Regions from separate parts of the Weizmannia sp. FSL W8-0676 genome, predicted to be linked through region 2. Evidence: riboswitches for the same ligand, from Rfam matches in the RefSeq annotation. Region 2 holds a riboswitch; the other holds the start of a gene.

Region 1 (14,797 bases), 700 kb from region 2:
TAAAGATTTGTCGGACAAGGCCACCGTCAACCATATTTCGAAAAATGCAGGCTATTTAATCCTTTCCGGTATCCTTGTCTCACTCATGAGCGCCGGCTTTGTCGGTTTGTTTGTATGGTGATAGGATGATCATGTGTAAAATTTCCCCTGAAAACAGGAGCTTTGTTCCGGAAGAATAAATATAAAAAAATCCGTGCACCCTTCCTGTTCGCGGCGGGTGCACGGAGAATGGCGGAAAGGCCGTTAAAAACGCGGACTACTCTCTATCTGATGCCCGGACGGAATAGGAAGGAAGGCAAAGAAGCGCCGTTTTTTTCCGCCCCGTTGCTGATTTTTTTCATCTTTCCGCTGTTTGATAAAATCAGTTTCTGTCTGTTCATGCCGGCGGGAGGTGTAACAAACATCCCGTTCTAAACAGGGCGGTTACCAATAGAACATACAAATAAAAAGGGAATGAATCAAAATGTCTCATCACCAGCGTATGTGTCAAGTTTTTCTCGACAAGGTTTAAATATCGGGTATTCCAAGACACTCTTTTTGTACACTTTCGGCTACCGTGCTTTACTTGCTCGGTGTAATTTTCGGAAAAGATGTAATATTTCCGTATAAAGATGGATAACGGGGATGTTGAGGCGCGCGAAATTCACTCGCTTTCCGCGGGCGGCCGGCGAGCCTCCTCGCTCGTACCTCGCTGCGGGGTCTCTCCTGGCTCGCTTTTCCCGCAGGAGTCTCGTAAATTTCGCGCGCCTCAACGATCAGTCCCCACTGAGCCAAGCTTAAAACGAAAGCTCTAATATTTTGCTTAAATGTCCCATTGCCGATGAACTGCTTGAATGCAGGGCAACTGATCCGTGCTTTACGCCCACTGACGGGCGTACAGGCTGCTTGAGTAGTTGAGACATCCTGATTAATTGTTTCAAGTTCCGTTGCTTTCTCTCGCTTCTTGAACGGTGTTTCAGATAGACTTCTCTCAATGTCCCATTGAGTATGCCTTGTTTGATTTTCACCATGGCTTCTGCGCCAAGTTCACTCCAATGCATGCCCCTTTTTTTCATCCTGAAGGAGATATGCCTTTGATTCGATTCCATCGCTCCTAGGCCTCTCGCACCTTCCGGCACGTTTTTCACCCTGTCTCTCCAGTCAAAAATGCGGTCCCAGTTTTTCAAGATATACGAACGGAATTCCTTGATTTTCTTGAGAGCCTTTTTATCCGTCAAGGTGCTTTCGTGCGTATCCAAATATAACGTGAATTGGTCCAGGTCATGCGTTCTAATCGCTTTTCTAATTTGCTCCTTGATCTCGCTCTTTCCGCCCCCAAATGTCCTTATGATGGCTTGTGCAACGTGGTAGGTATCCAGCTGGTTGAGCACCGGAAATTCCGACTGTGAGAAAGCTGTTTGAAACCGTTCAGCTGTGTATCCCGCACCTCCATCACTGTTTGTAATGACATGCGTTTTTTCGAGGGAGTAGGTGTTGGCAGCTGTGGCTTGGACTTCATCCCAAAATGTCTGGATGGCTTCCGTTGTCATGATGACTGTGGGCTGACGCAGGGAGACCCTTTTACCATTGGTTTGCCATCCCTCATAGAGAATGGCGTGGTGGACTTCCATACTCTGTTTCTTTTTTAGTCCCCGAACGAATACACCATCTGCTTCAGAAAACAGGTAGTCTACCTTCTTCCCCTCAGGCAGGGAAACAGCTATTTCTAGCTCTTCTACAAGTGCCTTATCGGCTTCCGCCTGAGTTTTCCCTACGTGTTTTACCATGTTCCCTACAGTTGTGTGACTAAGACTCACTGCTGTCCACTCTTTTAAAATATCAGCTACTTCCCGATAGGTGTTCTCACTTGCCAACTCTGCCACCTTTAATTCCACTAACGGGCTGTATCGTTGGTATGGTAAAAGCCCTAACCATTCATCCAGAGGATAATGTGAATTCCCTTTCTGGTCATGCATTAGTGAACGTTTAAAGGTCACATTTCCAAATAAAAACTGAATGCTTCTGTTATCACTCCGGCAGTACTTCCAGCCATCCTCCAGCTTTTTCTGCTTAATTGTTTTATCTAACGTCTCAAATATTTCCCCAACCCATTGCGTAAAGGCATTCTGGATCAGAATTTTAACTTGTTCTTCAAATTCAATAAGACTTTTTGTATCCTTTAATAATCTAGCAATTATTGATATAATATCCATAGGAAGACCTCTTTCTAAATGTATTCGCCCACAAGCGTACATTTAAATGATAGAGCGTCTTCCCATTTTTTTCCACTCATCTGCCCTTCGAGTAAAATTTTACACATACATCACCAGCTCTATCATGATCGCACGCTGTCTTCCGGCCGGCCATCCTTATGGCAGGCCTTTTCTGATAAATCCATTGTAAAAAGGGAAATCACAGCCGGAATAACCGGTTTTTTTGCCATTTCGTATATCATCATTGTGAATCCGATGATTTTGGCGGATGCCGGGATTCCCGTCAACTTGAGTGTATTTGCCACCATTTTATCTTCCGTGGCTGGCTGCCTGATTATGGGGTTTTGGGCAAATGCACCCATCATCCTGACGCCCGGAATGGGAGTCAATGCCTTTTTTACGTATACGATTGTGGTCAATATGGGATTGCCATGGCAACAAGCGCTTGCGATTTCCATGCTGGCCAGTGTGCTGTATATGCTTGTGGCTTTTACAAAACTGGGCACAGTGTTATCGGCGGCCATCCCGGCTTCCTTGAAAACCGGCATTACAGTCGGAATCGGGTTGTTTCTTGTTGAAATCGGGCTGGAAAAGGCATCTTTGATCCAGCCGGGGAAAGCTTCATTAATCGAACTCGGCTCTCTCACCAATCCGAATGTCCTTCTTTTCTTGTTCGGCCTTTTTGTCAACTTGATGCTTTTTATCAAAAAAGTTAACGGCGGATTTTTGATCGGCATTGCAGTGACAGCTATTGCCGGCATCCTGTTTGGCATCCGCGGCAGCGAATCCGCGCATGTGTCCTTATCCAATTTTACGGGCTATGGCGCGATTGTTGGGAAAGGGGATTTCTCACACCTGCTTTCTCTCCCGTTTTTGCTTGCAGTCTTTTCCATGTCGATGATCCTTATTTTTGAATCGATGGGCATGCTGGAAGGAATCCTCCCTGATAAAAGGAATTTCAAACGGACTTTCGAAGGGAGTGCTGCGACAAGCTTGATTTCGGGTATATTGGGCACAAGCCCGACCGTTGCCGCTGCAGAAAGCGCGGCCGGAATCGAAAGCGGCGGCAGAACGGGGATCATGGCGGTAACAGCCGGCATTCTGTTTGCCTTATCGCTTTTCTTTACGCCGCTGTTGGGTTATATTCCGCAGGCTGCCATTGCGCCGATTATCTTCATTACCGGCGCAATCATGATGCAGCAGTTAAAAGACCTTCATTTCGATGATTTCAGCAGCTGGTTTCCGGCATTTTTGATCATCGTGCTGATTCCTTTTACGTCTAGTATTTCCACCGGCCTTTCTTTTGGTTTTGTAGCTTGGCCCGTTCTGAAAATCCTGGAAGGGAAGGCAAAAACATTGCACCCTGTAATGATTTTATTAGGGGCTTTATTTCTGATCAACTTGATCTGCAGTGCTTTATTATAATAGGAAGAAAAGCGAAAAACCCGTCAGGAAATGAACTTTCCAGGCGGTTTTTTTTGAGGCGCCGCGATGCCGCGGGAGAACATTTCGGATAGGAAAATTCCTGGAAAATCAAACAGTGTCCCGCAAGCCGGCTGGCAGCGGGACACTGTTTGATTTGCTACAATTTTTCTCCGTTTGTTGCACGCTGACGATCATTGCCCTGCCCAGATACCCCTGTTGAAAACATTTCTGACTGCAGCCCATGCCGTTTTGACCTTCATCCGTTCGCCCCGTCTTAATGCAGGGCTCCGCCTGTTTCCACCAGATCTTTTTCGGTCGTGGCGGAGACGGAAACAGCAATTTCAAGCGCTTTGACGATCGTTTCAAGGGACATGCTTGGAGCGCCTGTTTCGGTTGTTTGTTCCGGAATATAAGGCACATGGATAAAACCTGCGCGGGCCGATATGTTGTTTTTTGCCAGATGGTGCATGACGCCGTAAAACAGGTGGTTACAGACAAATGTGCCTGCTGTGTTGGAGACAGCAGACGGGATTCCCGCCTCCCGCAGCTGCCTCGTGATCGTTTTAATCGGCAGCGTCGACCAATAAGCCGCGGGGCCGTCCGCTGCAATCGGGTCGTCAATGGGCTGATTGTGCTGATTGTCCGGGATGCGGGCATCATCGATATTTATCGCCACACGTTCCGGCGTGATTTGCGTGCGCCCCCCTGCCTGCCCGACGCAAATGACAACATCGGGCTTTTCGCGTTCAATGGCCTCAGCAGCGATCCGGATCGATTCGTGAAATACGGTCGGCACTTGCTGCGTGACAATGTGAATGCCTTCCATATTTTTTCCGTCCAATTGCTTGATGGCTTCCAGGGCAGGGTTTACTTTATCCCCGCCAAAAGGATCAAAACCGGTTAAGAGTACTTTTTTCTCCATTTTCCTCTCCTCCTTCAATAAAGTGCAATGATCTCTCGTTTAATCTCGTATTCTCCAAATTTCAAATGGATATAAGCAGGGTAAGGCCCAGCCTCCTATTTGACTAACAGATACATCAATACAATGTTAAAAAATTGCGCCGGCTGATTTTCATCCCTTTGCCGGTGCTGCACTCTTTGCAGCACGGTTCTGCGCCGGGCACCCCCACCATGCCAGGTGGAAAATGCGGCATGGACATATTCGAAGAAGAGCTTCTGTTATTTCTGGTATAGAAACAAATTGAATATTCTTGCTGAAACGTTCTATAATGAAGTTACCTGTTTTTGTATGTTAGAAATGGGGAGGGACTTCCTTTGGATAAACCGAAATTGTGGACGAAAGACTTCATTATGATTTCTTCCACAAATTTTTTTACGCACGTTGTATTTTACTTGTTAATGACCAGTATTGCCATGTATGTCACAACCGCCTACCATGCAAGCCAGGGGATGGCAGGGCTTGCGGCGGGAATATTTGTGCTCGCTTCGCTCATTGCACGGTTATTTGCCGGGAAATATTTCGACAAAATCGGCCGCAAGCAGATGCTGGTCAGCGGATTGGTTGTTTTTCTGGCGGTGATGTTGCTTCATTTTAAAGCTGACAGTCTCCTGTTTTTGATGGTTTTGCGCTTTATCCAGGGAGCAATGCACGGCGTGATTACGACAGCGGCCGGCGCCATTGTCGCGGATATCATCCCGAATGAACGGCGCGGGGAAGGCACCGGCTATTATGCGACAAGCATGAATCTAGCGATGGCGATCGGGCCGTTTTTAGGGATTCTGATTACCCGGTTTGCCGATTTTCAGATGATCGTGCTGGTGTCAAGCATCATTGCATTCATCGATCTGATTTCTGCCATTTTGTTATCCGTTCCAAAACCGGCGCCTGCGAATGCACAAGTGAAGGAAATGGCCCGTTTTAAAGTAAAAGATTACTTTGAACCGGCTGCCGTGCCGATTTCAGGTGCAGTTTTTGCGGTTACGCTTGCCTATTCCAGCGTGCTGTCTTTCTTATCTTTGTATGCAAGGGACATTGGACTAACCGGCGCCGCCACTTATTTTTTCCTTGTATATGCGGCAGCGCTCGTCATTACAAGGCCTTTCACAGGCAGATGGTTTGATGAACGCGGGGAAAATGTTGTCGTTTACCCGCTGTTTATTTTGTTAATTGCCGGTTTCGTCCTGCTCAGCCAGGCGCACAGCGGATGGATGCTGCTTTTGTCAGGAGCTTTGATCGGGATCGGTTACGGCACCGTGCAGTCCAGTTTCCAGGCAATTGCCATTCAGCTTTCGCCGCCGAACCGGAAAGCCCTGGCAACTTCGACGTTTTTCATTTTTCTTGACCTGGCAAGCGGATCTGGGCCTTATCTGCTCGGGACAGTTGCCGGTTTGATGGATTTCCGGATGTTGTATCTTGCGGTTTCGGGCTGGGTTGTCCTGTGTATTGCCGTTTATTATGCCGTCCATGGGAGAAAAGCAGCAGCCAGCAAAAACACAACAGCAGCAGAAAGTAAATTTTAACAGGAGGGGTTGCACATGGCAGAACATCACTTTCATTTAAAAGCAGACTGGCCGGGGCTTCGCAATGATACAGGGAACATCGCATGCGGAAATCTGGTGGCAAAAATTTCCATTCCTCCGGAGATGGGCGGTCCGGGTGCCGGCACAAATCCGGACGAAATGTTGCTCGGGGCTGCCGCAACATGTTATATCATTACGCTGGCGGCGATGATGGAACGCAGCAGCCTGGAGAAAGAAAGTTTGACAATGGCATCAGAAGGGATCGTCGATGTGACCGGCGGCGTATTTACGTATAAAAAGATCATCCACCGGCCGGAAATTGTGCTGAAACCGGGCGCATCCGAGAGCGACGTCCGGCTCGCGCGGAAACTCGCGGAAAAAGCCGAAAAATCATGCATGATCAGCCGGGCCATTCAGGGAAATGTGGAAATGGAGCTTGAAGTTACGGTGAAAACAGCCGGCTGACTGGAACGGCAGGCAACTGTGAAAAAAGAAAAAGGCTGCCCTGCTGTTTGGGAAGCCATTGGAAAAGTGATTTTGCATGTCAGTATACAACATATAGAACGGAAAAAGACGTTGAGGCGGTGTCCCAACGTCTTTTCTTAGCTTCGCTTTTTGGGAGCTGCCTTCGTTTCCAGCAGCTCCTTTCGGTGAACAACTGTGTTTTTTACAATACTTTGTCCAAAAAGTCCTGTGCCCGGGTTGTTTTCGGGCGCGAAAAGAATTCATCCGGTGTGCTGTCTTCCAAAATTTTTCCGCCGTCAAGAAACAGGACGCGGTCGGCCACTTCGCGGGCAAAGCCCATTTCGTGTGTGACGATGACCATCGTCATGCCGGTTTGGGCAAGGTCTTTCATGACGTTCAGCACTTCTTTGACCATCTCGGGATCAAGTGCGGATGTCGGTTCGTCAAACAGCATCAGTTTCGGTTCCATCGCCAGCGCGCGCGCAATCGCGACACGCTGCTTCTGCCCGCCGGAAAGGCTGTCCGGATATGCGCCTTCTTTTTCCGTCAGGCCGACTTTTGCCAGCAATTCGCGCGCTTTTGCTTCGGCGGTATGGCGGTTCATCTTCTTTACTTTCATCGGCGCGTAAGTCAGATTGTCCAGCACCTTTTTATGCGGAAAAAGATGAAAGTGCTGGAACACCATTCCAATTTCCGAGCGGACTTTCATTACATTCGTTTTTTTGTCGGTGATTTCTTCCCCGTCAATCCAAATCCGCCCTTTTGTCGGCTCCTCCAGGAAATTCAGGCAGCGCAGAAAGGTCGATTTGCCGGATCCGGACGGTCCGATGACAACGACGACTTCCCCTTTTCCGACTTCTGTTGTAATATCTTTTAAAACTTCATTATGCCCGAACTGCTTATGGAGATGTTCGACTTTAATCACTGTATTTCATCTTCCTTTCCACTTGTCTGCCAAGCATGGTGAGGATAAAGACAAGCACCCAGTAAATCGCGGCAACAAACAGCAGCGGTTCAAAATTGTGATACGTTTGTGCACCGACAACCTGGGCACGGCGCATCAAATCGAGATAACCGATAGTCGATACAAGGGCAGACTCTTTGGTCAGAGAAACAAATTCATTCATCAACGCCGGCAAAATATTTTTCATCGCCTGCGGTAAAATCAAGTCTTTCATCATTAAATAATACGGTACACCGAGCGCCTGAGCAGCTTCTGTCTGGCCTTTGTCAACCGCCTGAATCCCGGCCCGGATGATTTCCGATACATAAGCCGCAGAGTTTAAGCCGAATGCGAGAATAGCGGACGGAAACGGCTGGATATCGTAACCGGTCAGCTGTGGAATGGCAAAATAAATGAGCATCAGCTGCACAATGAGCGGCGTGCCCCGGAAAATTGATGTATAAATATCGCCTATCCATTTCAATGTTTTAATATGAGAAATTTTAAAAAGGGCAAAAATCGTGCCAAGCACAAACCCGAAAAGGATCGCAAAAAATACAAATTTTAAAGTTACCCATATTCCTTTTAAAATAAAAGGAATATAAGGCACAATTTGGCTGAAATCCAAATTCATGCCTTACACCTCACTTTGTTTGTTTTGAAAAAACAGCGCCCTGCTCAGCAAGGCGCCTGCATGCATTACTGTTTGTCAAGTTTCCATTTCTTTCTCAGCTCATCCAGTTTCCCGTTCTTTTCTGCTTTTGCCAGCACTTTGTTGACTTTCGCCGTCAATTTGCTGCCTTTTGGAAAAGCAACAGCCATGCCCGGGGAGCTCGAGGTCGGGTCGTCAAAGCCAACCAGGTTTTGCTTCTTGATATAGCCTTCTGCGACTGATTTATCAAGATAGGCTACTTGAATCCGTTTTGAAAGCAATTCTTCAATTAAGTTTGTGGAGTTGTCCAGCTTTTTGACTGTAAAATTGTACTTTCCTTTCAGCTTGTCCGCGCCCTCTTCCTGAATGGTGCCGAGCTGGACGCCGACGGTTTTGCCTTTCAAGTCATCCAGTGTCTTGACAGGGGAACCTTTTAACGTAACAAACATTTCCCCTGAATGATGGTACGGGGTGGAGAAGTCGACGTTTTTGGCACGTTCTTTCGTTGCGGACATCCCGGAAAGGACCATGTCAACACGGTGCGATTGCAACGCCCCGATCAAGCCGTCAAATTTCATATCTTTAATTTCGAGTTTGTATCCCAGTTCTTTTGCAATATAGTTGGCGAGATCCGCGTCAAATCCAATTACTTTTCCTGCTGTGTCCCTTGTTTCAAACGGGGCAAAGTCGGCTGAAGTGCCCATGACGAGCGTTTTTTCTTTTTTCGCGGTGCTTTTGCTGCTGTTCGTTTGGCCGCAAGCTGCCGCAATCACCATTGAAAATACAATTGCGATGCCTAACACGATCTTTTTCACAATGTTTCCCCCTATGAATATATCATTCTTGGTAAGTATCTTTATTCAACAAAATGTATTTTAACACGATGCGCAATGTTTGAAAAGATCCCTATTTTAAAAAGGATTGCCATTTTTCAGCTGCTTACCGGTATTTTTTTAACGGTTTCTGCAAACTCGCCTTTTACTTTTTCCAAAAGTTCCCCATTTGTGAGAAGGTCAAATCCGGTCATGGCCAAAGCCAGCGCGCCGCTCGATAAGATCTGATGCGCATTGTCCGTAATCGTCATATCGGCAAATGCTTTTGTATGCGCGACAAGCCCCGGGGCATCCAGGCCGATATACGGGTGGATCGCCGGCACGACATGGCTGACGTTACCCATATCAATGGATCCGTATGAGGTTTTTGGCGGATTGACTTTTTTCACTTTTGTTTGTAAAAGGTTTTCCGTGAACATGTTCGACAATGTCTTGTTTGTGATCATATTGTCATAGCTTAGTTCGTAATTGGATATTTGCACGGCGGCACCGGTCATGATCGCCGCACCCTGTGCGATCTTTTTCACCTTGTCAACCACTTCGTTTAAAACAGCGCGTGCTTTGGCGCGCACATAAAACTGGGCTACCGCCTTATCAGGGACAATGTTTGCGGCAATGCCGCCTTCTTTGATAATGCCGTGGATACGGACATCGGAAGTGACATGCTGGCGGAGCGCATTTACGCCGTTAAACAGCTGAATCGCCGCATCAAGTGCGTTAATGCCGTCTTCCGGATTGGATGCCGCATGGGCTGATTTCCCGCGGAAGTCAAACTGGATCGCGTCCATCGCAAGCGACTCGCCGCTTTCATACGACTCATCGGCCGGGTGGACAATCATCGCGGCATCGATCCCATTGAAAATGCCCTGTTCTGCCATCGCAACTTTCGCGCCGTTCGTTTCTTCCGCCGGTGTTCCGAGCACCACCGCACGGCCGCCGGTTTCATCAATGACTTTGCTTAAAAGCACACCCGCACCCGCACTCATGGTTCCGATCATATTGTGGCCGCAGCCGTGGCCGACACCCGGAAGCGCATCATATTCGCATAAAAAGGCAACTACCAGTCCCGGTTTTCCGCTGTCATAAACGGCTTTAAAAGCAGTCGGCCTGCCGACAATTCCTTTTTCCACTGCAAAGCCGTGTGACGCAAGGAAGTCCGTGAGCAATTTCATGGACTGGTATTCCTGGTCGCCAAGTTCGGGATGATGATATAAGTAGTCGCTCATTTCCCAAAGCTTGGACTCGATTTGACTCAAATGGTGTCTAAGCTGTTCCTTCATTGGATGGCCCCCTTGTATTGTTCGTGTGCGCCAAAGTTAATATTTATAAATAATATGTTATAAATATACATCACCTTTCCTTATTCGACAAGCCTTTTTTAAAAAAAATACAAAAAGGCCCCATCTTGCTTCAGATGGAGCCTTCTTCGTCATAAAACTACTGCTATTCATGAAATGTTCCAGCCATATGGTTTGCAAATGCCCCGGTGCTCACTGGCACGGGCACAGCAACTATGCCGGCTATCGTGGGCCGTAGATTTACCACATGTCCCGTGTTTTTTCGCAAACATGCGGGCTTCCTTATGCCATCATTTTGCAAATATCATTTGAAAATGCAACCGGGTCTTCAATCTCGAGCCCTTCAATCAGCCGCGCCTGGTTATACAACAGGTTTGTATAAAGCTTGCATTTGTCCTTGTCATGGGCGAACGCCTCTTTTAATGCGTTAAATACATCATGATGGATGTTAATTTCGAGCACTTTATCGGCTTTCACACTTTGCCCGTTCGGCATGGCGCTCAGCACCTTTTCCATTTCAATTGACACTTCGCCGTCCGTGGTGAAGCAGACCGGATGCGATTTTAAGCGGTGCGAGGCGCGGACATCTTTCACTTTTCCGTCCAGTGCCTCTTTCATAAATGCAAAGAGATCTTTGTTTTCTTTTTCCTCGGCATCGGTTTCTTTTGTGTCTTCCGTTTCAAAGCCGAGGTCGCCGCTTGACACGGACCTGAATTCTTTTTCCTTATAATTCATGAGCATCTTAATCGCAAATTCATCAATATCTTCCGTAAAATAAAGGATTTCGTATCCTTTATCAAGCACAAGTTCCGTCTGCGGCAATTTTTCAATCCGGTCGATCGACTCGCCGGTTGCGTAATAAATGTATTTTTGGTCTTCCGGCATGCGACTTACGTATTCATCAAGCGTAACAAGCTTTTTCTCTTTTGAAGAATAAAACATCAGGAGATCCTGCAAATCTTCTTTGTGCGCGCCAAATTCATTGTACACACCGAATTTCAGCTGGCGGCCGAATGATTTGAAAAACGCTTCGTACTGCTCGCGATTCTCTTTCAAAAGGTTTGCCAGTTCGCGTTTGATTTTGCTTTTGATATTTTTCGCAATCAGCTTCAGCTGACGGTCGTGCTGGAGCATTTCCCGCGAAATGTTCAGAGACAAATCTTCGGAATCGACCATCCCTTTGACAAAGCTGAAGTAATCCGGTAAAAGATCCGGGCATTTTTCCATAATCAGGACGCCATTCGCATACAGTTCCAACCCTTTTTCATATTCCGGCGTATAATAATCGAACGGAATTTTTTCCGGAATGTAAAGAATCGCATTGTAACGCACAGTGCCGTCGACTTTGATGTGGATATGCTTAACCGGTTTGTCAAAGCCGTAATGCTTTTCCATATAAAATTGCTCATAATCTTCGTCTGTCAGTTCGTTTTTGTTTTTGCGCCAGATCGGGACCATGCTGTTGAGCGTTTGTTCTTCTTTGACCTCTTCGTACTCATCTTCGCTGCCTTCTTTCAGGCGCCTTTCCGTTACTTCCATTTTAATCGGGTAGCGGATAAAATCAGAATATTTTTTCACGATGGCCCGCAGCCGGTACTCTTCCAGGTACTGATCGTAGTCTTCATCCTCTGTGTTTTCTTTCAGCTTCAATATAATATCCGTGCCGTTGCCGTCTTTTTCGCACGGTTCAATTGAATAGCCTTCCGCGCCTTTCGACTGCCATTTATAAGCCTGATCGCTCCCTGCAGCCTTGGAAATGACGGTAATTTCATCTGCCACCATGAATGCCGAGTAGAAACCGACGCCGAACTGGCCGATGAGGTCATATCCGTCTTTCATTTCATTGTCATTTTTAAACGCAAGTGAACCGCTTTGCGCAATGGTGCCGAGATTTTCTTCCAGTTCCTTCTCTGTCATGCCGATCCCGGTATCGGAAACCGTCAGTGTCCTGTTTTCTTTGTCCGGGGTAATTTTAATGTAGTAGCTGTCTTTATCAAATGTTAAATTTTCATCTGTCAAAGCTTTGTAATAAATTTTATCGATTGCGTCGCTGGCGTTGGATATCAGCTCGCGCAAGAAAATTTCTTTTTGCGTGTAAATCGAGTGGATCATCATGTCGAGAAGCCGTTTGGATTCTGCTTTAAATTCCTTTACCGCCACTTCGATCTCTCCTTTATATGTATAAATGATGGCAATGCCCCTTTAGCACTCCGAACGCAAGAGTGCTAACATCTTATTTTTTAGCACAGCACCGCTTGTTTGTCAATGAAACAGTGGCAGAAATTGTCCTTTCCAACAGGCAGGGGTTGTTCTATAATTAGTAACTGACATCTAAATACGGGCTTGGGCGATGGAAACAGGTGAAATTCCTGTACGGTCCCGCCACTGTGATGGAAAAAATTTTCCTAAGTCAGATCTTTCTCCCAAGCTGTCGGTTTATTTGAAGCCTACGAGGTATAGGAGAAAAATTTTTGCCCTTGTATACCTCTTTTTGTACAGGGGTTTTTTATGGAAAGGAGAGCGGTAATGGTGGGGAAAAAATGGTTCGGGATTCTCTGGGGAATTGTTCTTATTTTTGTGTTATCTTTCCCGTCCGAAAGCTTTGCAGCAGTATCTGTCAGCAAAGACATAAAGAATACAGCATCATATTTTAAATCTTCCGCTTTAAACTCTGATTTTGCAGTAGCCGCACTGGCAAAGGAGAATTTGCTAACAGCCAATGAGATAAAGCAGTACCGGAAAGTTTTAACAGACCGGGTGAATGCCAAAAAGGTAACCGGTACGGAACTCGTTAAGACCATCATCGCTCTAAAAGCGATTGGAGAGGATCCGGAAAACTTTCAAAAGCAGAATTTGATCAAACGCGTATACGATACGGCGGCAGAAAGCTCGGTAACCGGATATGCCTATGATTTAATCGCTTTGAATACGGATGACTATGAGATTCCGAGTGATGCACCGAATACTCCTGCTAAAATTGCAGCAAAACTGGTTGATGCGGAACTTCCGGACGGCGGTTGGAGCTGGAGTTCTTCCGCCAAAAATTCGGATGTTGACTCAACCGGCATGGTACTGACCGCACTTGGCACTTATCAGGATAAACATGATAAAGATGTGAACACGGCAATCCGTGACGGCATTAAATACTTGAAGGCAGCAGAAAAAGAAAACGCCAGCTTTGACAACTACGGCATTAATTCGTGCACAACCGCCCAGGCCATCATCGGTCTTGTCTCTGTCGGCGTTGACCCGACAACCCGTGATTTTGTTAAAAAGGGCACGAATCCTATTTCTGCACTCAGCACATATAAAGATTCCAAAAACGGCGGATACAAATGGAAAACGACAAGCGAATCTTCAGACAGCTTTTCAACAGAACAGGTTTTCCAAGCCCTTGTCGCCTATGACCTTTTTCTAAAAGGAGATACCCTGTATAACTTCAGGAATATTAGCAGATCCCATGCCGGCAGTACGGGCGCAACTGATTCGGATGCCGGGGACAAGGATTCTGGCAACGACACTTCTTCAAATGGTAACGGGGCGGACAGCAGCAGCGGCCACAGCCCGGCTGCAGCCGCTACAAAAGTGGTTGAAAAGCATACGAAAGAAGTCGTAACCAAAACGAACACCATTACGAATACGAAAGACCATACGATTACGCATAACAACACCACTACAAAAACCAATACGGTGGAAAAACCGGCCGCAGCCAAAAAACAAACGCCGGCAAAAACAAAAACAGCTTCAAATGCAAAAAAAGAGGACAAACCTGCAACTGCAGCTGCCCAGGCACCCCCTGCAGAAGATGCGCAGCAAGAGCCGAAAAAAGTCGTCATTACCAAAACAACGGGTGTTTCTCCTGTGCACGGCTGGGTCGGTTCCCTTTCTGCGGGTGCAGGCGTCATCCTGCTAATCATCCGTAAAAAATTTCTGGGGGTATGAGCAGGAATGAAATATAAAAGTATCATTATTGATAGTATTGCCGTTTTATTGATTGCATTCGGCACCTGGTTTTTTATCGACGGTTTCCATTTTGAATCGAAAACCGTTAAAACTTATTCTGAAACAACACAAGTTGCAAACACTTCAGCGAAGGAAAAGGATACGGCAGCAAAAGACAGTACAACCGGAAAGAAAACGGACGCCGCCGGCAGCAACAAAACGGATGAAAAAAGCAATACGGGCGGATCCGAAAGCAATGCGGCGGATTCAGCTGCCCACTCCAAAAATGCTGAAGAAAAGGCTTCTGCAGACAGCAAGACGGATAAAGCACCTGCCACAAATACCAAAACGGCGGTCACATCCAGCACATCAACGAAAACGACAACCGGGGCTTCTTCGTCCGGGTCCGGCAGCAGCCACGCTTCCGGCAACACCGCAGCGCCATCTAAAGCAAAAGCCGAAACGGTTTCTTTAACCGTAAAGGGCTACAAAGGGCCGGTTTTCAGCGGCAAATACAGTTATAAAAGCGGAGACACTGCATTTTCCGCTTTAAAAAAAGCCGCCGC
Region 2 (14,797 bases):
CCGGCATTCCGGTCACCAATTTTACCGGAAGCGGGCTCGTCTTCTTCCGCATGTATCCCGGCGGTTTCAGGCAGGAGTTGCAAGGATTTGCAAAAGGGGCGGTGTTAAGCACATCAGCCATCCATCCTTTTACAATTGCGGCTGTCGTTTTCTGGATTCTTGGCCTGCTCATATCCGAGCTCGGCTGCTTTTCCGGCATCCCTTACTTTGTGGCAGGCTATTTGCTGTATGCCGCCCAAATCTATTATTTTAACCGGCATGCGGGAAACTTTGGCATCCTGCAACCTTTGTTTCACTTTTTATCCATGATTTTTTTCCTGACCATCATCCTGTATTCCCTTTATCAGTCCCATTTTCGTAAAAAAGTGCTTTGGAAAGGCAGATACATTGATGTGGGAAGGGGGCAAAACAAATGACTTTTTTATTGTCAGCACTTTGTTTTCTTTCGGGTTCGCTGATGTTTTCTTACTGGATCGGCCTGTTATTGAACATCAATATTCGCGAAACTGAAGATGGAAATCCCGGTGCAGCTAACCTTTGGAAAAAAGCCGGTTACAAATACGGGTTGCTTGGCATTGCGGGTGACTTCGGCAAAGGGTTTCTTCCGGTTTGGCTGATCATAAAATCCGGGGCGGCCCCATCGCATAAGGCATTGATTCCCATTGCCCTGGCGCCGATTGCCGGGCATGCCTTTTCCCCTTTTTTAAAAGGAAACGGCGGAAAAGGCCTTGCCGTAAGCTTCGGTGTATGGAGCGCATTGACCAAATTTCGCATATCCCTCACTTATGCAGTTATTCTTGCATGCTTTTATGTCCTGGCGAAGGTGGTGAAAAAAGGCAAAAAAACAACCAGCAGTGAAGACAGCCTGCAAACGGCAACCGGATTCCTGCTGCTGTCCCTCTTTCTTATTTTTCGAAGATTCCCTTCTTTTCTCTTATGGATCTGGCTGGGCAACTTTGTCATCCTGCTGTGGAAAAATAAAAAAGCGCTCATGCGTTTGAAAAAGGAAAGGGATTTCACCATGTAATGGCATACAAAAAAGCGGGAATTACTCCCGCTTTTTTGCCAAGGCCATCAGGTCTGTTTTTGCCGTTTTCTTTCCAAAATTGGTTTTCACCGTGCTGCAAATGATGTTCTATCCCGAAAATATACGCCGGCTCTGGTGCCGCGTTCACTGCAGCATGGGCGTCTAAAGGCAGATTACAGCTCGTCAAATCCGTTCAAATCGCTCACTTTTGTATAAGAACGGGACTTTTGTTCAAAGAAATCCGTTTTGGTTGCATCAAAATTATCAGCATAGGCGCGGATCCATTTCATTGGATTTTCAGCATGTTCCGGGTACAGCTCGCTTAATCCGATCATGCGCAGCATTTTATTGGCACGGTATTTGATAAAACCGGCCATTTCTTCAAGATCGATCCCTTCCACGTCCCGGAGCACGTATTCCGACCACTCTGTTTCCAAGTCAACGGACTCGCGGAACCGGGCATACACCCAATCGGAAAAGGCCGGCGTGTTCAATTCCGGATGTTCGGAAAGCACCGCGCGGATCAGTTCCGAAATAAAGCGCCCGTGTTCCAGCTCATCGCGGTTAATATAACTGATCATCGTCGATGTGCCGACCATTTTGTTTTGCCGCGCCAGATTATAAAAGAAAGCAAAGCCGGAATAAAAGAACAAGCCTTCCAGCAATGTCGAATATACGAGTGTTTTCACAATATCTTCCACATCCGGCTGCTGGGCAAACGCATTGTATTGCTCCATCAGCTTTTTGTTCCGCTTTAGCAGCACCGGATCTTTTCGCCCAATTTCAAACGCTTCATTTTGTTTATCAAGGGACACGACGGACGATAAAATATAAGAATAACTCTCATTGTGGACAGCTTCCTGCTGGGCAATCACCGCCAAAATCGATTGGACGGACGGATCGGTCGCATACAGTGAAGCAAGCAAAATCGTCCTCGTTTGTGAAGAATCGAGCGTTGCCAGCAGGCTGATGATTTTCAAAAACGTTTCCTGCTCTTTTTCCGATAACAACGGGAATTGTTTCACATCTGTTGACATATTCACTTCATCTGATTGCCAGTAATTTCCCAACAATCTTTTATACGTCTTGTACCAGTGCGGATAAGCAAGATCATTCCAGTTTAAAATCCCGCTTGATTTTCCTCCGAATAAGGCAGTCGCTTTATTCGGGTGAACCGGATCCAACGTTTTCGCTTTTTCCAGCAAAGCGTTTGACATCTTCCAGCACTCCTTCTATCCATTTTTCCACTTCTTTTTCCTGGCTTCCCCTCGGAGACTGTTCAATTTTTAACGGTTCCCATGGGCTGTTGTAAAACTTCGCAAGTTTGCGGGCGGCCAGGCAGAATAAATCATCACCGCCAAATTGCGTTTCCCCCGTTCCGAACACAGCGACATTGGGAGGTTTCCATCCAATTTCCAGAACAAAATCCTTCACTTCTTCTGGCGTGGCGCCCCGTTCCCATGTGAAAGTCCCGACCAGGATCAAATCATAGTCGCGCGGCGAAAACGGCGGGGAAATGCCAATTTCGTGCATGTCCACCGCCATCCCGCGCGCCTTGCACCAGGATGCCAGCAGTTCCGCCGTTTCTTTTGTATTGCCGCTATAGGATAAGTACGCAATCAGCACTTTCAACTTTGGCACCACTCGCATTCCTCCACTTCATTGGAGGTCGAGCGCACATAATAGGTCGTTTTCAAGCCGGACTTCCAAGCCTGCAGATGAAGATCAAGCAACACTTGCGCACGGATATTGTACGGCACATAAAAATTGAAAGAGATGCTCTGGTCAATATGTTTTTGCCTTGCCGCATTCTGCCGGACGGACCATCTTTGGTCAAGTTTATAAGCCGAACGGCGGTAAATGTTGTACGTCCGGTGGTCTAAATCAGGCGCTGTAACCGGAAATCTGTAATCCTTTTTTTCTTCCATATAATAAGGCTGGAAAACCGGGTCAATGCTTGCTGTCGAGCCGGCAATAATCGAAGTGGTCGCATTCGGTGCAACCGCCATTAAATATCCGTTCCGCAAGCCGTATTTTTTCACTTCTTCAGCAAGCGCCAACCAGCGTTCACTTGTGTAGCCTTTGCCGGTAAAATAAGCGCCGGTGCTCCACTTGCTGCCTGGAAATGCCGGATAGCTGCCTTTTTCCCTGGCTAATTCCATGCTGCTTTTAATCGCATAGTAGGCAATATTTTCATACAGTTTATCCGCATATTCGACGGCCGCTTCTGTTTCCCATTCAATTCCCTCAAGTGCCAGCAAATGATGCCAACCAAATGTGCCAAGCCCGACCGCACGGTACTTCTTGTTCGTAATTTGCACTTGTTTAATGGGCAACGTATTGACATCAATCACATGATCGAGCATGCGGACCTGGATGCGGATAAGCCGTTCGAGCACCCCGTCCGGGACAGCTTTCCCAAGATTGATAGAACTCAAGTTACAAACGACATAATCCCCGGAACGGTATTTCTTTACGATCACATTTTCTTCTTCGATCCATTCTTCAATCAGCTCAGTCGGGGACTGGTTCTGGGCAATTTCCGTGCATAAATTGGAGCAGTAAATGATCCCTTTGTGGCTGTTCGGGTTTTGCCGGTTCACTTCATCGCGGTAAAACATAAACGGCGCTCCGGTTTCAAGTTGCGATCTCATGATGCGCTTCATAATCTCGATTGCCGGTACTTTCCTTTTCGAACGGAGATCGGCATGGATGCACGCCTCATATTTTTCACGCCAGCTCCCTTTTCCCTTCTCTTCATCGTAAAAATCTTCAAGGGCAAACCCCATGACTTCTTTTACTTCATGCGGATCAAAAACATACCAGTCCCCGCGCTTTTCCACCTGTTCCATAAAATAATCCGGGATGCACACGCCCGTATAAATATCGCGGGCACGGAGCCGGTCATCGCCGTTATTTAACTTCAAATCGAGAAAATCTTCAATGTCGCGGTGCCACACATCGAGGTAGACGGTAATGGCGCCTTTTCTTGTCCCAAGCTGGTCAACGCTCACTGCCGTGTTGTTCAGTTGTTTGATCCACGGCACCACACCGCTCGACATGCCCGGGAAACCTTTAATGGCGCTTCCCCGTCCACGGATTTTTCCCATATACACGCCGATCCCACCGCCGTTTTTCGAAAGCTGGGCGATGTCGGTGTTACTGTCATAGATTGATTGCAGGCTGTCCGCCACTGTATCAATGAAACAACTCGAGAGCTGGCCATGCGTTTTGCCCGCATTCGCGAGCGTCGGGGTTGCGACCGTCATGTACAGATTGCTGAGCGCCCAGTACGCTTCCTTCACATGTTCCATCCGGGTTTCCTGCTGTTCATCCTGCATCAGGTACATCGCAATCACCATCCAGCGCTCTTGCGGCAGTTCATAGACATGCTTTTCAAAATCACTTGCCAGATAACGGGTTACGAGCGTATAGAGGCCGGGATACGTAAAAAGCAAATCCTTCTCCGGGTCGATTATGCGGCCGAGCGTTTCGATTTCCTGCTTTGTATATTTGTCAAGCAGTTTTGGAGAATAAATGCCCTTTTCTGCCAGCTGCCTGAGCAAATCATAGAAAGGCCCGTACTTGAGGGCTGGATCATAATGCCGGTTTTTGGCGGCTTCGGCATAAAGCTTATGTAAGTAAATTCTTGCTGCAAAGAATGTCCATGCCGCACCTGCTTCATCGATATTTTCAAGGGCATGTTTAATAAGCAGATCTGTTTTTTCCGCCAAAGTGGCGTCCGGGTCCCATAATTTTAAAATCTTTTCCTTATAAGCGCCGGTTTCAATCTCCAGGCCTGCGGACATTTGATCAATGAGCTGCAAAATCATTTCTTTTGATTCCAGTTGAATAGATATCACGTTTTCCCCTCCCTTTTTTGAACGCAAAAAAGCCGTTCATTTCAGGGGGATGAACGGCAAAAACGGCAGAAAAACAGCATCCGTGATCATCTGTTCCGCCGTTTCCCGTTCCCGCACCCCGAAGAATAGAAACTTCAAGTATTGGCAGGTCTCCTGGCTTGTGTTTCATTCTAATGAAGCCCTTCCCATACCGCCGCCAAAAAAAGCAGCCGGTACAGTGGTTCGCTCTTTCGTCCACACTGACAGTTGCGGGGGCAGCTCCGGTTTCCCACCGGATTCCCTTTTCAGGCATTTCAAAGCCACCAATACTCGCATACTATATTTAGTATTTTTTTGTTTAAGAATTTCTATATGTTGTTATCCTACCATATTCGACAAAAGATATCAATCCTCAGTTTCGTTGAATATGTGCCAAGTTTGTCCGTAAAAAGATGCCGGATACGGGCCAGCCTTCTTCGCCTTTTTTCTGAGCCATAGAATAGATGGCCCCCCGATATTTTCACAGTCCGTTATCCATTTTAGACGATTAAGGTGGCAGGTACAATACATCGGTTTGACTTTACCCATTAAATTTCCCCTCCACACATGGCATTGCAAAAAACCAGAAGCACAATGGCAAAAATTTTAAGCGTTTTCTTCTCATAGGGGCGCTCTTCGTAAAGCACTGGTGAAAATGTGGGCTGCTGGCTTCACATAGGACGCGTTTATGTCAAGGAAGCTTGAAAAAGCGGAGGTCTTCCCTCACATAGAGGGCGGCTACGTTAAGAAAGCATGCAGAAACGAGGACCTTTCTTCACATAGAGCCCGGCTACGTTAAGAAAGCGCGGAAAATTCACGGGCTTCCTTTACATAGAGCCCATCTACGTTAAGGAAGCGCGGAATAACGAAGATCTTCCTTCACATAGGACGCGTCTATGTTAAGGAAGCTTGAAAAAACGGAGGTCTTCCTTCACATAGAGGGCGGCTACGTTAAGAAAGCATGCAGAAACGAGGACCTTTCTTCACATAGAGCCCGGCTACGTTAAGAAAGCACGCAATAACGAAGGCCTTCCTTCACATAGAGCCCGGCTACGTTAAGAAAGCACGCAATAACGAAGGCCTTCCTTCACGTAGAACCCGCCTACGTTAAGAAAGCACGCAAAAATGAGGCCCTTCCTTCACATAGAGCCCGGCTATGGATTAAGTCCGTATAATTGTGTAAAAAGAAGGAGTCATTTTATCAACTCTTGGCAACACTGTTTTCAACAACAATAAACAATGAAAAGAGGAGATAAAATGACTCACTTACAGTTTAACCTAAATTTGGATGTTTTAAAAGAAGCCATCATGACTTCCGATCTTGACGCGGTAATTAAATCAGCGGTTGTCCTCGTGTTAAACGAGTTTATGGAAAAGGAAAGGGATGACTATTTAAAAACGAGCCCTTATGAACGCGCTGTTGAACGCCGGGATTACCGGAACGGTTACTATGAACGCGAGCTGTTGATGAGCATCGGCAATGTTACATTAAAAGTTCCCCGGACACGTAATGGCGAATTCTCAACTACCTTATTTGAAAAGTATGCCAGATGTGACCAAGCTTTCGTCCTTTCTATGTTGGAGATGGTCATCAATGGCGTCTCTACCCGTAAGGTCACAAATGTCGTAGAACAGCTTTGCGGTAAGAATGTATCCAAGTCGTTTGTCTCTTCCCTTACGCAAAAACTGGATCCCATTGTGAATGCTTGGGCCGAGAGACCGTTGAATACAACCTACTACCCTTATGTGTTTGTGGACGCCATGTATATAAAAGTACGGGAGCACCATAAGGTCGTATCAAAGGCTGTTTATATTGCGACTGCCATTACAGAGAAGAATACACGTGAAATACTGGGTTTAAGCGTTGACCATGCAGAAAGTTTGGAGAGTTGGAGTTCATTTTTTAAACAACTTAAATCACGTGGACTCCAATCACCAAAACTCGTTATTTCCGATGCTCACATGGGCCTTCAGAAAGCAATACAACGGGAATTCATTGGCACTGCTTGGCAAAGGTGCAATGTTCATTTTAAACGCAATATCATTGAAAAACTGCCCAAAAAAGATACTGCAGAAATCCGGGTGATGATTAAGCGCGTGTTTGAGGCCGTTACGATTGAGGACATACGCAAGTTTAAAGATGAATTAATAAACAAATTTGGTACAGAAGCAAGATTTGAAAAAGCCCTGGCCATTTTAGATGAAGGTTTTGAAGATACTATCCAATACATGAACTTTCCTGAGAATATCCGTATGCACATACGGAGTACTAATTCCCTCGAGCGGCTTAACCAAGAGGTTCGTAGAAGGGAAAGGGTCATTCGCATTTTTCCTAATACCCAATCTGCTTTTCGTTTGGTTGGTGCCGTTTTAATGCAGTATCAAGATACAGAATACTCGAAGAGGAAGTCACTTATGGGAAAGAATAGTTAGCAGCATTTTCAGCTTAACTTCCATCATGGATGATTTCATCTCCGGGAAGGGATGTCAAATTGAAAGGCATTTGACATCCCTTCCCGGAGATGAAGAAAAAAATCCATGGAAGTTAAGCCGAAAAAATGAAGGGGTGGTTGAAAACATTTGCCCATAAATTTACACAATAACCTGGACTTGACTCGGCTATGTTAAGAAAGCACGCAAAAATGAGGCCCTTCCTTCACATAGAGCCCATCTACGTTATAGAGGCGTTCCAGATTAGCCCGTTATTCCCGCCCCTTTCAAGCAGCAGTTGCAAAAAATGAAAAAGTTGATCCAACAACCGCGACCTTTCTGGGCTGGTTCGTATACGTCTTTCAGGTTGCAAAAAAAGAAAAGGTTGGGACCAGCAACCGGCCTCAACCTTTTCACCTTTAATTCGTCTTTACTGCTTGAACTTGATAGCCTGTTTTTTCAACGATTTCTTTCAACTCATCTGTTGAAACCTTTGCCTCGTCGAAATCTACTTTTGCCTTGCTGGCGTTGAAAAGTACTTTCACATTTTCCACGCCTTCCACTTTGTCCAGCGCGCCTTCTATTTTTTTCATACAAGACGGACAGGTTAACGTTTCTAATTGCATCACGGCTTTTTTCATTCCGTTTCCCTCCTTTTGTTTTTATTTTACATGCCGCACCGGTTTCCGTAATTGATCTCCATCAAGTTCGCCCATTTTGCTGATCTTGAACTTCTGCCGTCCGCCTTTTGGTGCAAACCCGATCAACCGCATCGCATTGAGAATAACAGCTAAAACGCTGCCTTCATGGACAAACATGCCGGCTGCAAGGTCTACCTGCCCCCGGAGAACCCCAACAAGCAAAAATACGACGACCGCCAATGCCACTGCTATATTCTGTTTCATATTCCGCATCGTTTTTTTCGAAAGGACAAAGGCATGGGCATATTGGGAAAGCTTGTCTGCCATCAAAACGATATCAGCCGTTTCGATAGAGATATCCGTTCCGCCTTTCCCCATGGCAAGCCCGATATCTGCAGTTGCAATCGCAGGGGCATCATTCATGCCGTCTCCTGCCATCGCCACAACCGCTCCTCCCTCTTTCAGTTTCTTCACATACTCCACTTTTTCATCCGGAAGCAGCTCTGCATAAAAGGCATCAATGCCCAATTGGCTGGCGACGGCCCGGGCGGTATGGCGGTTATCGCCCGTTAACATGACGATCCTTTTGATCCCGGCAGCACGCATATCCTCCAAGGCAGCCCGGGCATCTTCACGGATTTGGTCGGCGATGGACAGAATGGCTTCTAACTTTCCATTGGCTGCAATAAAAATAGCCGTATTCCCCATTTTTTCACGATCGGTTGCGTAACTGTCCGCTGATGGAGAAATAGCGATGCCTTGTGCGTCCATCCATTTGCGGTTCCCCGCTGTAACGGCGATGCCGTCAATGGTTGCCGCAATTCCTTTCCCTTTTATCGCTTCGCCTTCCTGCAAGTGGTACCGGTTAAACGGGATGCCTCTTGCTTCAGCTTCTTTCACAATCGTTTGGCCGAGCGGGTGTTCAGAGACGGTTTCCGCCTTGGCTACAAGCCCGAGCACTTCCTCTTCGCGCCTTTTGCCAAACAGGTGCACATCCGTGACTTCCGGCTTTCCTTTTGTCAGCGTGCCGGTTTTATCAAATACGAGCGTATCCACTTTTGCGAGTTTTTCCATCACATCGCCGCCTTTGATCAGCGCACCGTGTTTCGCGCCGTTTCCAATCCCCGCTACATTTGACACGGGAGCGCCAATCACAAGCGCACCCGGGCAGGCAATGACCAGGAAGGTAATCGCCTTGTGAAAATCACGGGTAAAAACAAACACAGCAAGTGCAAGGATGACAATCGCCGGTGTGTAATAGTTGGCAAACCGGTCGAGAAAACGTTCGGTTTTTGATTTTGCATCCTGGGCTTCTTCCACCAGTTCAATCATCTTTGCAAACGTTGTGTCATCCCCGACTTTTTCAGCGATCATTTCGATATAGCCGGTATCCAAAATCGAGCCGCTAAAAACAGGATCGTTTTCTTTTTTCATGACGGGGGCCGGTTCCCCGGTAACCGCTGATTCATTCACGAATGCCCGGCCCTTTGCAATGGTCCCGTCAACCGGTATTTTGCCGCCCGGGAGGACTACCAGCTTGTTTCCTGCCCGGACGCGATCTGCAGCCGTTTTTTTGCGGGTTCCGTCTTCTTGAAGCAAGATCGCTTCCTGCGGGGCCATATCCGCCAATTGCTTTAAAGATGAACGGGTTTTTTTTAATGTCCTGGCTTCTAAATAATCGCCGAACAGAAACAGGAAAGTGACAGCTGCGGATTCCATATATTCGTGGATCAGGAAGGCGCCTGCAACCGCCACCGTAACGAGCAACTCAATACTGAACGTTTTCATCCTGGCCGCTTGCCAGGCTTTGATGGCGATGGGAAGGGCAGCAGCAACGGTTGCTGCCATCAAAAAACCATCCCTCCAGGCGTAAAAGCCCAACCATTTCATCAATAAACCAAGAACGATCAAAACGCCGGCGATCCATGCCAGATGATACTTATGTTGATGGATTTGTTCTAACATTAGGACTCCCCCTCACCTGTTATACGATTATTTTAAAAGAGCCCCTTGCTTTCATCATTGACCTTTGTCAAGATTTTGGATTTAAATATACTCTGCAGGCCGGGCCATTGAAAAAGTTTGCAAACAAAATGTCGGGCGCACAAAAAGCGGCGGGCCGCCATTATAGTGGTTTCCCGCCGCTTGTTTATTTTGTTCAGTGCTTTTTAATGGTGCCCGCCGGCTGATGTTGCTTCATCTGCATACAATAACAGCCCGTCCAAATCAGGAATTTTGATTTTCTTATTTGGCAGCTGTTCTATTAATCCCTGTTTTTCCAGGTTTGTAAACTTTCGGCTGATGGTTTCGGGGGTTGTTCCCAGGTAAGAAGCCAAATCTTTTTTAGACATTGGCAAGGCAATCACTGTATCATCCGCGCCGCTTCGTTCCACACAACTGGCTAAGAAGGAGATGATTCTGGATTCCACGTTTTCGACCGCTACCCGGGCCGTTTGTTTTTCCGATTCTTCCAAACGCTTCGTGATTTCCGTTAAAATTTTTAAAGCGATTTGGGGATATGCCAGCAAATAGGCTTGAAGATCCTTCTGTTTCATCCTGCAGATGGTCGAATCCTGCAGGGCCTCTGCATAATTTTCATGAATTTCCCCCGGTTGAAAAACAGCCAGCTCGCCGGTAAAATCACCCGGGTTTAATATGCGGACAAGCTGCTCCTTTCCCGAATCAGCCAACCGGTAAATCCTCACTTTTCCGGTATGGATAATATACAGCGTATCATCTCTTTCCCCTGCCCGGAAAAGCATTTCCCCTTTTTGTAATGCCAGCGTTTCAACAGACGCCCCGATTTTCGCCATCTGTTCTTCTTCCAGATGGTTGAAAATCGGCACAAGCCGTATGCATCCCGCATGGCTGTTACAACCATGCCCGGGATGGGAACCATGGATATGATGACGGCACTCCATATGACGAGCCCCCCTAAAAAAGGATTTGATTTTGCCCAAGCGCTATGTTCATTGGATGATGGCTTAGCTTCTCATGCCATTTTACCCGGAAAACGCTTTACAGACAAATTGCCCCGGCTGCGGTATAGATGATGTGTGGCGATCACAAAACAGCTCGTGGAACTGCACGGGGCTCTATCAATGTCAAAAGCGAACCTGGCAAAGGCACTGTGGTACGCATTCTTTTGCCGGTATTGTTATGAAATTATGCGGCAGCCTACACCGTTTCAAGTTCCATTAACGAGACCTTTTCTTCCAGCGCAATGCGCGCATTTTTAGTTGCAAGCTGCACCATTTCTTTTTTCTGCCCGCGTTTCGGATGCACGATACGGGCGGAAATGCACATTTCGGCCGCTTCCTTCCCAACTGCTGCCGGAAGGAGCATTTCCTTTGGCAACGCATTGCCCCCATTGCCATAAAAATGCTGTAAAAAGCCAAGAAATGCCCTTCCCGGCTCCTTGCTTCCGATCGGCCTGAACATAACCTCCCTCTCCATAATCCTGCCATCACGCATATAAAAAACATGGACGCACATCAATCCGCCTTGCACAGCAAAGCCGAATATATCCCGGCTTATCGGGTCGTTTAACACGATATTTTGATGTTCCATGGTCACTTCAATTTGCATAATTTGTTCCTTCAGTTGTTCCGCTTTTTCAAAATCAAGCTGAGTTGCTGCCTGGTTCATTTCTTTTTTCATGTCTTTTAAAACTTCCCGGTAACCGCCGTGGAAAAAACGGACAATTTTGCGGATTTGTTCCTTGTATTCTTCTTCACCCACTTCCCTTGCACAGGTGCCAATGCACAGCCCAAGCTGGTAATACAGGCAGGGGCGGGTGCTTGATTCCGGACAGCGCCTAAGCGGATAAAGCCTGTCCAGTACTTTTTTTGTCTCCGCTGCCGCCCGGGCATTCGGAAACGGGCCGAAATATTTCCCTTTATCACGCCCTGCCTCGCGCGTTAAAATGAGCTGGGGGTGCTGTTCATCCGTAATTTTGATAAAGGGGTAGCTTTTATCATCTTTTAGCATCATGTTGTATTTCGGCCGGTACTGCTTAATCAGATTCATTTCCAGCACCAAAGCCTCCTTGTTGGTCGCTGTGACGATCCACTCCAGATCAGAAATCTCTCCGGCAAGCTGCGTTGTTTTCACATTATGGGAACCGGTAAAATAAGAGCGTACCCGGTTTTTCAGCTTTTTTGCCTTTCCAACATAAATGATTTCCCCTTCCCGGCTTTTCATCAAATAGCATCCCGGCTCTTCCGGCAAAAGGGAAAGCTTGTGCAGGATAACGGTGTTCATTGCTGCACCAGCCCCAGCTCGCGGCAGCGCAAATCAAGTTTCCGGGCAAAATCTTTACAGGCGGTTTCGATTTCTTCATCCGGGACGACATCTACTTTTAACCCGTCCAACAGCAGCTCGCACCCCTGCTTTTTCAATGCTTCCTCCATCGTATCCACCGCGGTGGCGAAATGCTCGTAAAAAGAGTCGCCGGCGCCAAACACCGCCCCTTTTTTGCCGGTTAAATCAACTTCCGGTAGCTCCTCATAAAAATCGATCATCTCATCCCAAAGATCACCCTCATCCCAGGTATTTGCGCCGATCAAAATCAGATCATAACCGGCAAGCTCGTGCGGCGATGTATTGGTTGACTCTGCTATATCAACGGCATAACCCGCTTCTGTCAGGGCTGCCGCAATTTGTTCTGCCATAAATTCTGTTGTACCTGTCATGGTTGAATACACAATGATCGTCTTCATCTTTTTTCACTCCGATCTCTTGAATTCCCCCTCCCTTTATTCTATATCAATTGTGAAAATCTGCATTTGATCTGCATCAAGTTTTAGTTACGGCCCAGTCTAAAAATTCCCATGCCGGATCGGCGGCACTTCTCTCTTGGACAATGAAAGATTTGAAAGCAAAAACATTTTACTTTTCTGCAAAAAAAGGGCATTTTTTAAAGGGATTTTCTTATTGTTTGCATAATAAATATGGATGAACCGGTGAAAATGCGATGAAAAAGATGGACGGGCGAATGTGTGGATCAGTAAAAAGTGTTCATAATAAGGGGACTGAACCATGAAAAGAAGCACAAAAATTACTTTATTTTCAATTATAGGAATAATACTATTCCTCTGGGTTATTGGCATATTAAGCTTCTACTTAAGATGAGAACAGATAAGAAAGAATCAAAGAATAGAAGCTTCAAACAGCTTAAAAACCTTCCTTTTTACCTCTAAGCCGTTTGAGGCTTCTTCCTGGTATACCCTCTTTGGATATCTGATCCGGTTTAGATACCGCCCATGCCGGATCGGCGTGCACATCTATGCAGATAAGTGGAAAAAATAGGAATATATTCTCTTCCTTGACAACAAATGCGCATTGGACTATCATGGGCTTGAAAACGAAAACACTTTACTTTTTCACAAAAAAGAAAGCGCTCACGATTATACTTGTCGACAAGTATACTAATCTTACAATCTTATGAAGAGGAGGATCTCTTATGGAAATCGGGATCGTTGGACTTGGAAAAATGGGTATGAATTTATCACTCAACATGCTGGATCACCAAGTGGATGTAAAGGCGTATGACACGTCCAGAGATGCAACCGCACAGTTGTCATCCCTTGATTCACGGGCAAAATGCTTTCCTTCATTGGAAGCGCTGGTCCAAAATCTTGAAGCCCCTAGAAAAATTTGGGTGATGGTGCCGTCCGGGGAACCGACAAACGAAACCATTAACAAGCTCAGCAACTTGCTCAGCGCCGGCGATATTGTAATTGACGGCGGCAACTCTCATTATACCGATTCATGCAGGCATTATACTTTGCTTCAAAACAAAGGCATCCATTTTCTTGATGTCGGCACGTCCGGCGGAATCAGCGGAGCCCGGAATGGCGCCTGCCTGATGATCGGGGGAGACAAGCCGGTATTTGATCAGTTGGAGCCCCTTTTTGAAAAAATTTCGGAAAAAGATGGATATTTATACACCGGAAAACCGGGAAGCGGCCATTTCCTCAAAATGGTGCATAACGGCATTGAATACGGCATGATGGAAGCATTGGCTGAAGGGTTTGAAATTCTTGAAAAAAGCCCGTATGACTACGACAACCAGGCTGTTGCAAAGGTATGGAACCACGGATCCGTCATTCGCAGCTGGCTTGTTGAACTATTGGAAGATGCATTTTCGAAGGACGCCCATCTCGACGAAATCAGCGGGGTCATGGCATCGTCCGGTGAAGGCAAATGGACGGTTGAAACCGCACTTGATTTACAAGCATCCATACCGGTTATTGCCTTATCCTTAATGAACCGGTACCGTTCCCTTGAAAAAGATACTTTTACCGGCAAAGTGGTTGCCGCACTCCGGAATGAATTTGGCGGGCATGCAGTGACCCGGTCCGGCCAGTAAGCTACCTGAAATGGAGACAGGCTTTTCGGGATCAAATTTACACGAACGGGAGTTTTGAATATGCTGCAGTTCCCTGAACAATGGATGAAAAATGCATCTCTTGGCGAGCAGATCGCAAATGAATTGCGCCTGCTGATCCTTACAAATGAAATCAAACCCGGCGACATCATTTCCGAAAACCAGATTGCCCGGAAATACGGAACGAGCCGTTCGCCGGTCCGTGATGCATTGAAAGCTCTTGCCAACGACGGCCTTATTCAATTGGAAAGAATGGGCGCCCGCGTATTGGGAATGGGGCTGGCAGATATTCATGAACTGTACGATGTACGTGAAATGATTGAGATTTTTGCGCAGCAAAGAGTGTCTGCTGCTCCACAGGAACAGTTGATCCAGTTCCTGAACGAGACGATCGATAAAATGAAGATTGCAGCAAAATACGAGAACC

What was found. Region 2 has a riboswitch for cobalamin ahead of NST20_RS01290 (ribonucleoside-diphosphate reductase subunit alpha). Riboswitches for the same ligand answer to the same signal wherever they lie in the genome.
Region 1: linked by a shared signal. The riboswitch ahead of NST20_RS14125 (terpene cyclase) and the one ahead of NST20_RS01290 (ribonucleoside-diphosphate reductase subunit alpha) in region 2 are both predicted to bind cobalamin.

The regions. Positions count from the first base shown of each region.
Region 1 is NZ_CP151954.1:2,864,006-2,878,802, forward strand. Features, by position in the region: gene NST20_RS14070 (nucleoside transporter C-terminal domain-containing protein) at 1-121, shown strand, start outside; gene NST20_RS14075 (ISLre2 family transposase) at 777-2,192, opposite strand; gene NST20_RS14080 (NCS2 family permease) at 2,328-3,617, shown strand; gene pcp (pyroglutamyl-peptidase I) at 3,892-4,539, opposite strand; gene NST20_RS14090 (MFS transporter) at 4,893-6,098, shown strand; gene NST20_RS14095 (OsmC family protein) at 6,114-6,563, shown strand; gene NST20_RS14100 (amino acid ABC transporter ATP-binding protein) at 6,766-7,488, opposite strand; gene NST20_RS14105 (amino acid ABC transporter permease) at 7,481-8,140, opposite strand; gene NST20_RS14110 (transporter substrate-binding domain-containing protein) at 8,206-8,973, opposite strand; gene NST20_RS14115 (M20 family metallopeptidase) at 9,090-10,271, opposite strand; gene htpG (molecular chaperone HtpG) at 10,572-12,449, opposite strand; adenosylcobalamin (AdoCbl) riboswitch at 12,615-12,762, shown strand; gene NST20_RS14125 (terpene cyclase) at 12,798-14,231, shown strand; gene NST20_RS14130 (DUF4430 domain-containing protein) at 14,238-14,797, shown strand, end outside.
Region 2 is NZ_CP151954.1:240,132-254,928, reverse strand. Features, by position in the region: gene NST20_RS01310 (glycosyltransferase family 2 protein) at 1-416, shown strand, start outside; gene NST20_RS01305 (glycerol-3-phosphate acyltransferase) at 413-1,027, shown strand; gene NST20_RS01300 (ribonucleotide-diphosphate reductase subunit beta) at 1,201-2,244, opposite strand; gene NST20_RS01295 (flavodoxin) at 2,189-2,671, opposite strand; gene NST20_RS01290 (ribonucleoside-diphosphate reductase subunit alpha) at 2,656-4,890, opposite strand; cobalamin riboswitch at 5,016-5,212, opposite strand; gene NST20_RS01285 (IS256 family transposase) at 6,166-7,341, shown strand; gene NST20_RS01280 (heavy-metal-associated domain-containing protein) at 7,758-7,979, opposite strand; gene NST20_RS01275 (cation-translocating P-type ATPase) at 8,001-9,944, opposite strand; gene NST20_RS01270 (Crp/Fnr family transcriptional regulator) at 10,148-10,900, opposite strand; gene uvrC (excinuclease ABC subunit UvrC) at 11,157-12,242, opposite strand; gene NST20_RS01260 (flavodoxin) at 12,239-12,700, opposite strand; gene gnd (phosphogluconate dehydrogenase (NAD(+)-dependent, decarboxylating)) at 13,444-14,352, shown strand; gene NST20_RS01250 (GntR family transcriptional regulator) at 14,413-14,797, shown strand, end outside.